Regions from separate parts of the Frateuria sp. YIM B11624 genome, predicted to be linked through region 1. Evidence: predicted binding sites of a transcription regulator. Region 1 holds the regulator's gene; each other region holds the start of a gene.

Evidence for each region. The regulator FliA, encoded in region 1, starts transcription of late flagellar genes. The targets are predictions, from matches to a motif close to TAAAGTTTNNCNNNCNNNGGCCGATAA.
Region 2: the regulator FliA is predicted to act here: its motif matches at 1,559-1,585, upstream of AAIL17_RS02480 (HD-GYP domain-containing protein).
Region 3: the regulator FliA is predicted to act here: its motif matches at 1,063-1,089, upstream of AAIL17_RS01045 (GGDEF domain-containing protein).

Annotation. Positions count from the first base shown of each region.
Region 1 covers NZ_JBCNYA010000014.1:77,188-79,450, reverse strand. The annotation lists gene AAIL17_RS09220 (P-loop NTPase) at 1-539, shown strand, start outside; gene AAIL17_RS09215 (RNA polymerase sigma factor FliA) at 541-1,311, shown strand; gene AAIL17_RS09210 (chemotaxis response regulator CheY) at 1,414-1,821, shown strand; gene AAIL17_RS09205 (protein phosphatase CheZ) at 1,818-2,263, shown strand, end outside.
Region 2 covers NZ_JBCNYA010000003.1:115,706-117,968, reverse strand. The annotation lists gene AAIL17_RS02485 (DUF6445 family protein) at 1-136, shown strand, start outside; gene AAIL17_RS02480 (HD-GYP domain-containing protein) at 248-1,450, opposite strand; gene AAIL17_RS02475 (DUF3228 family protein) at 1,693-2,250, shown strand.
Region 3 covers NZ_JBCNYA010000002.1:4,463-6,725, reverse strand. The annotation lists gene AAIL17_RS01045 (GGDEF domain-containing protein) at 1-1,000, opposite strand, end outside; gene AAIL17_RS01040 (hypothetical protein) at 1,200-1,370, shown strand; gene ubiA (4-hydroxybenzoate octaprenyltransferase) at 1,641-2,263, shown strand, end outside.

The sequences.
Region 1 (2,263 bases):
TGGCGCAACTTGGCAACGGCGAGCACGCGGCGGTGATCCGCGCCTTCGACGAACTGCCCAAACCGCCGGACTACCTGCTGGTCGACACCGCCGCCGGCCTGTCCGACAACGTCGCCATGTTCGCGGCGGCTGCCGACGACGTGGTGGTGGTGGTCTGCGACGAGCCAGCCTCGCTTACCGATGCGTACGCGCTGGTCAAGGTGCTCTCGCGCGACTTCGGCGTGCGCCGCTTCCGTTTCGTGGCCAACCTGGTGCGCAACGCCGGCGAGGCCCGCGCGCTGCACCAGAAGCTGGCCAAGGTCTGCGACCGCTTCCTGGACGTGGTGCTGGATTTCTCCGGATTCGTGCCGCAGGACGAGCGCCTGCGGCAGGCGATCCGCCGCCAGAACGCGGTGGTGGACCTATGGCCGGCGGCGCGTTCGTCGCAGGCATTCAAGCAATTGGCCGGTGCGGTCGATAACTGGGAAGAACCCGCGCGCGCGGGCCTGGATCGCATCGCGTTTTTCGGCGGCCAGGCCGTGACGGCGTCGGGGTGGTGACATGAGCGTGGCATCGGAATATCTCCAACTGCAGAAACAGAGTGCAGATGAGTTGGTGCGCCAGCACGCGCCACTGGTGCGTCGTATTGCCTATCACCTGATGGGCCGCCTGCCGCCGAGCGTGGACGTGGGCGACCTGATCCAGTCCGGCATGATCGGCCTGCTGGAGGCCGCGCGGCACTACGCCACCGATCGCGCCGCCAGCTTCGAGACCTATGCCGGCATCCGCATCCGCGGCGCCATGCTGGACGAGCTGCGCAAGACCGACTGGACCCCGCGCTCGGTGCACCGGAAGGTGCGCGAAGTGGCCGAGGTGGTGCGCCAGATCGAGATCGAGACGGGCGCCGACGCCGAGGACGCCGAGGTGATCAAGCGGCTGGGGGTCAGCCCGGAGGAGTACCACCAGGTGCTCGCCGACGCCGCCAGTGCGCGCCTGCTGAGCCTGACTGCGCCGGACGACGGCGACGGCTCGCCCGCCTTCGACGTGGCCGACCAGGGCAGCCTGGGGCCGTCGGAGAGCATCGAGCAGGACGGCCTGCGCCAGGCATTGATCGACGGCATCTCCAGCCTGCCCGAGCGCGAGCAACTGGTGATGTCGCTGTACTACGAGCAGGAATTGAATTTGAAGGAAATCGGCGCCGTGCTCGGCGTGACCGAGTCGCGGGTGTGCCAGATCCACGGCCAGGCGATCGTGCGCCTGCGCGCGCGCCTGGGCGACTGGCGCGACGGCGAGGCGGAACCGAAAAAGAAGAAGGCGCCACGGCGGCAGTAGCCACGAATGACCGGACGCCGTTCCCGCTTTCGCGGGAAGGGCGCCAGAAGGGAACGAAGCGGATCGCTGCGGCGGCGTTTCGCAGACAAGCGGAGAAAAGCGTTGGACAAGAACATGAAGATCCTCGTGGTGGACGACTTCTCCACCATGCGGCGCATCGTCAGGAACCTGCTGGTGGAGCTGGGTTTCAGCAATCCGCTGATCCAGGAGGCCGACGACGGCAACAACGCGCTGACCATGCTGAAGAGCCAGCCGTTCGACCTGGTGGTCACCGACTGGAACATGCCCAACATGACCGGCATCGACCTCTTGCGCGCGATCCGCGCCGAGCCCTCGCTCAAGGGAATGCCGGTGCTGATGGTCACCGCCGAGAACAACCGCGACCAGATCATCGCCGCGGCGCAGGCCGGCGTGAACGGCTACATCGTCAAGCCGTTCAACGCGGTCACGCTGAAGGAAAAGCTCACCAAGATCTTCGAACGGATCGCCGCCGCGGGAGCCAGCGCATGAGTGCCGTGCTCTCCACCCTCGACAGCGGCTCGATGCCGCCGGAACTGAAGGACCTGCTCAGCAGCACCGACGGCGCCGCCTTCGAGCAGGCGCTGGACGCGCTGGTGCGCCAGCGCGAGCAGCACCTGTTCCGCGCGCTGGGCCTGCTCGCGCGCGACCTGCACGGTGCGGTCAGCCGGCTCGGCCACGACCTGGCGCAGGAAGGCGTGCCCGGCCGCGTGGCCGACGTGCGCAAGCACTTGAACGACGTGCTCGAGATGAGCGCGCAGGCCGCCCACCGCAGCATCGATTTCGCCGAGCGCATGAGCCCCGAGGCCGACGCGCTGGCGCAGAACGCCGAGCAGGTCGTGGCTTGGGCCAAGCCCGGCGATCCGTCGGCCGTGTTGGCCAACCAGGCCGTCGCCTTCGCCGCCAACTGCCGCGAAGGCCTCAACGACATGGT
Region 2 (2,263 bases), on a different contig from region 1:
CGATGCCGTTTTCAATCGGCTGCTGGTCTACCGGCAGAATTCGCTGCATTCGGCGTGCATCGACGATGACGATGTTCCCCCGCCCGATCCGCGCAGGGGACGGCTCTCGATCAACACCTTCATCGACGTGATGTAGCCGGCCCAGGCAGGACCCTCGCCGCGAGGCTGGCGTCGGATGGCGATACGCAGGCCGCGGTTTGCGGTGTGGCGCGCTCGACTGGGCAGGGCACCGTTGAAGGGAGCGGAGTCAGGCCCGTAGCAGTTGCGGTACCTGCAGGCCCCATTGGACAGCATCCTCGATGCCCACGATCCGATCACTGCCGTCATCGAGTTCCACGACCTCGGCATCAAGCGGCTCGCCATCCACGGTGCAGACCAGCCGTACGGTCGGCGTGAGCGAACTGCCGCCGCTCTGGCTGAGCACCACTGCGAGGCGATCGGAGGCCAGGCGCACCACGGTGCCGGTGGGATAGATGCCGATCAGCCTGACGAAGGCGTGGAAGATGGCGCGGTCGAAATGGCCCTCCTGCCATTCGGCCATGCGGCGGATGGCCTCGGCCGGTTCCCAGCCGCGCTTGTAGGGGCGGTCGGAGGTGATCGCGTCGTACACGTCGCAGATCGCGCCCATGCGCGCGACGCGGCTGATCGCGTCGCCATCGAGCTTGTGCGGGTAGCCGCTGCCGTCGATCTTCTCGTGGTGGTGCAGGCACACGTCCAGCGCCACCGGGCCGGCGGCCGATTCGCGGCTCAGGATGTCCCAGCCGATCTCCGGGTGCTGCCGCACCGAGGCCCACTCCAGCGGTTCGAGCCGGCCCGGCTTGTTGAGCGTCGCGTCGGGGACGCCGACCTTGCCGATGTCGTGCAGCAGGCCGGCCAGCCCGAGCTCAGTGAGCGCCGCGCCCTCGTAGCCGAGCCGGCGGCCCAGCGCCATCATCAGCGCGGCCACGGCGACCGAATGCAGGTAGGTGTAGTCGTCCTTGTTCTTCAGGCGGACCACGCTGAGCATCGCCGCCGGGTTGACCGCGATCGCGTGATCCACCTCGTCGATCACGCTGGCGAGGTTTTCCATGCGCAGCGCGCGACCCATCCGGGCATCATCGAACAGCGCCTTGGCGGCGGCCTTGGCGCGGTCGCGGATGGCCTCGGCGCGGACGATGTCGTCGCCGAAATCGGTGCGCGGAACGTCCGGGTCGGGGGGCGGATCGGCGGCGACGGCAGCGGCGTCGGGCGGCGGCGCGGGCGATGCATGCCGACTCTCGTCCACGCCCTTGTTCGTGTCGATCCAGATCTCGTGCGGGCCGAGCGCGTGCAGCAGTTCCAGCGTCGCCGCATCGGCCACCCGAAAGGAGCTGCGCCAGAACGGATGGTTGCGCCACTTGCCCTCGATCCGGCGCACGTACATGCCCAGCCTGGCCTGGGAGGCGGGAATCTTCTTCAGTGGCGACCCCATGTCTCGTCGTGCTCTCTACCGTTGGCCGGACGGGAGCGCCGCGCCGGCCGGCTGGCCGGGAACCGTCCTCCCCGCGGGACTGACGTTGCGCGCGCAATCACGGGACAGGTATCGGCCGCAGGCCGGCGGACTTGAGAGCGGCCCGGCGCGCGCGGGATGCCGCCGGAGACGGGCATGCGTTGCCGCGGTGCGGACGGGCCGATGCCGCGATAATGCAAACCCCGAACCATGGCCGGCGCCGCATGTCCATCGTCCTCACCGATTTCGCCCTTCCTCGTCTGTTTCCGCGCGAACCGCGGCGCAACACCATCCAGGACTGCACGCCCGGAGAATTCGAGCGCCACCTCAACCGGGTGAGGCCGGTGAAGGTGCTGGACGGCTATGCGCCGTTCTGCAAGTTGCACGTGCACCGCAACTGGACTTCCACGCGTTGCCTGGCGGTGCCGATCACCGACGGCAACCGGCACCTCCTTCGCGCGGACTACGAAGCCCGCACGCGGGAGGAACTGCCGGTGCTGGTGCGCTGGTTCGAGGGACTGGAGCCGCCGGTGGCGGGCTACCTGATCCCGATTCTCTACAGCCGCGACCAACTGGCGAAGGAGGGCTCGCCCATCGAGGCCGACTGGGGCGTCGTCGGCTGCATGTACACCGCCGAGCCGGAGGAAACGCCGATGGCGCCCATCACGATGATGCGCAATGCGCTGGGCGTGGATGAGGGCGGCTCGGGCGTGCCGCTGGACCGTGAGGCCTATCGCCGCAGCGTGGAGTTCTGGCGTACGCACGCCAACTGGCGGGGATAGCCGAAGCGGTGCC
Region 3 (2,263 bases), on a different contig from region 1:
CCTTGTCCGCACGGTCGATGACCGACTCGGGATAGTCGCCCAGCGCGGCGCGCGCGTAGCCCACGCTGACGGTGACGTGCCCGACCAGCGGGAACAGGTAGCTGGCCACGCGCTCGCGGAAACGCTCCAGCGCGGCGCGCGCCTCGGTTTCATCGTGGCCGGCCAGCAGGATCACGAACTCCTCGCCGCCGAAGCGGAACAGCACGTCACCCTGGCGGAAGCAGGCGCGCATCTGCTGGGCCAGCAGCAGGATCACCTCGTCGCCGTAGATGTGGCCGTAGGTGTCGTTGACGCGCTTGAAGTGGTCGATGTCGAAGATCGCCAGCCACACCGCCGGCGCGCCCGGGCCCTGTGCGCGGCGATCATGCGCCCGGCGCGCGACGGCCAGCGGCAGGAACATCCGTTGCAGGTGGCGCTCGAAGGTGCGCCGGTTGTACAGGCCAGTGAGCTTGTCGCGCTCGCTCTCGTTGAGCAGGGTGATGTAGTTGGCATAGATCCGCGCGAAGCCCTCGGCCAGCGCGCGGGCGCCATCCAGCGGCGTGCTGCTCTCCAGCTGCAGCGCGCCCAGCGCGCGGCCTTCGTGCAGGATCGGCACGTACAGCCGGTGGCAGCCGTCCTCGCCGATCTCGACGTGGCTGCGCTGGCTGTCCATGCAATGCCAGACCGGCTGCAGCGAAGGATCGTGCTCGTCCGGATCGCACGCACCCATGACGAAGCCGCCGCCGCCATCGGCGATGCAGCGCACCAGGCTGTCCATGCGGCGGCCGTCGACCGTGCGCTTGCACAGCAGCACCTCGCGCGCCGGCGCCAACTCGGCCAGCGACAGCGCGAGGCTGTGGTCGAGCGCGTCGATGTCGCGGTGGTGGGTGAAGGCGGCGACCGAGTCGAGCAGCCGCGCGTGCGCCGACGGCACCACGGATCGAGGCCCAGGCACAGCCGCCGGCTGTGCGCGCGCCAGTGCGGCGGGCGCCTCTTGCGTGATGTCGACAGCGACGGACATGGGGCCTCCCGGTGGGGCCTGCTCAACCGCCCGCCGCGTCGCGACGGGCTCTCTCGCCCGCTTTATCGGCCTCTGCCCCATGCAACTTGAGCCCGCTGGATCTCTCGCGGCGGGATGCGACCCCGGGCCTCGTCGCGCTCTCACCCGCTTGACGGCGCCTGCGCGACGCTCGGGCTCCACCCACCCACGGAGACCTGCCATGCCGAACAACCCGCAGCATCCGGAACCGCCGATCGCGCAACCCGGCCAGCAGCGGCCGGACGAGGAAATCCGCAACCCCGGGCACGCCAGCCCGGCGCGGGATGCCGATACCGATCCGCTGGGCAGCCCGCTGGAAGAGGACGACCCGCTGGCGCCACCGCCGCCCTGAGTCTTCGAACCATTTGGGAGGAAAGGGCCGGGCGCGGGGCGCGGCTCGCGGCTGGCCCGCCCTTCACCCCCTCCGCCGGGGCATCCGGAAGATCGGGCGAACACGCCGCACCGCTCAATCCCGCCCGTCGGCGCGGGCTAAACTCGCGGCATGGCCCCTCCTCCCCGCAAGCGCCAGCGCCGCACGCCGCCGACCACGGCGCGGCCGCGTCCCGCCGCTCCCGCCGCCCGCCCGGTCCGCCCGGCCGACAGTTCCACCCGCGCCACCCGCGTGCTCGACCTGCTGCTGCGCCGGTTGCCGCCGCGCTGGCGCGAGAAGGCCGCCGACTACCTCGTGCTCACCCGCATGGATCGCCCGATCGGCGCGCTGCTGCTGCTGTGGCCGACCTGGTGGGCGCTGTGGCTGGCCGCCGGTGATTTTCCGCCGTGGGGCACGCTGGTGATCTTCACCCTGGGCGTGTTCGCGATGCGCTCGGCCGGCTGCGCGATCAACGACTTCGCCGACCGCAAGCTCGACCCGCAAGTGGCGCGCACCGCCGGGCGGCCGATCGCCAGCGGCCGGGTCAGCCCGCGCGAGGCGCTGCTCGTGTTCGGCGTGCTGCTCGCGTTCTCGTTCCTGCTGGTGCTGCTGACCAATGCGCTGACCGTCAAGCTCTCCTTCGCCGGCGCGGCGCTGGCGGCGATCTATCCGTTCACCAAGCGCTGGACCTACCTGCCGCAGGTGGTACTGGGCGCGGCCTTCGGCTGGTCGATCCCGATGGCGTTCGCGGCGGTGACCAACACGGTGCCGCCGCTGGGCTGGCTGCTGTTCCTGGGCAACATCCTGTGGTCGGTGATCTACGACACCGAGTACGCGATGGTCGACCGCGACGACGACCTCAAGGCCGGCGCCAA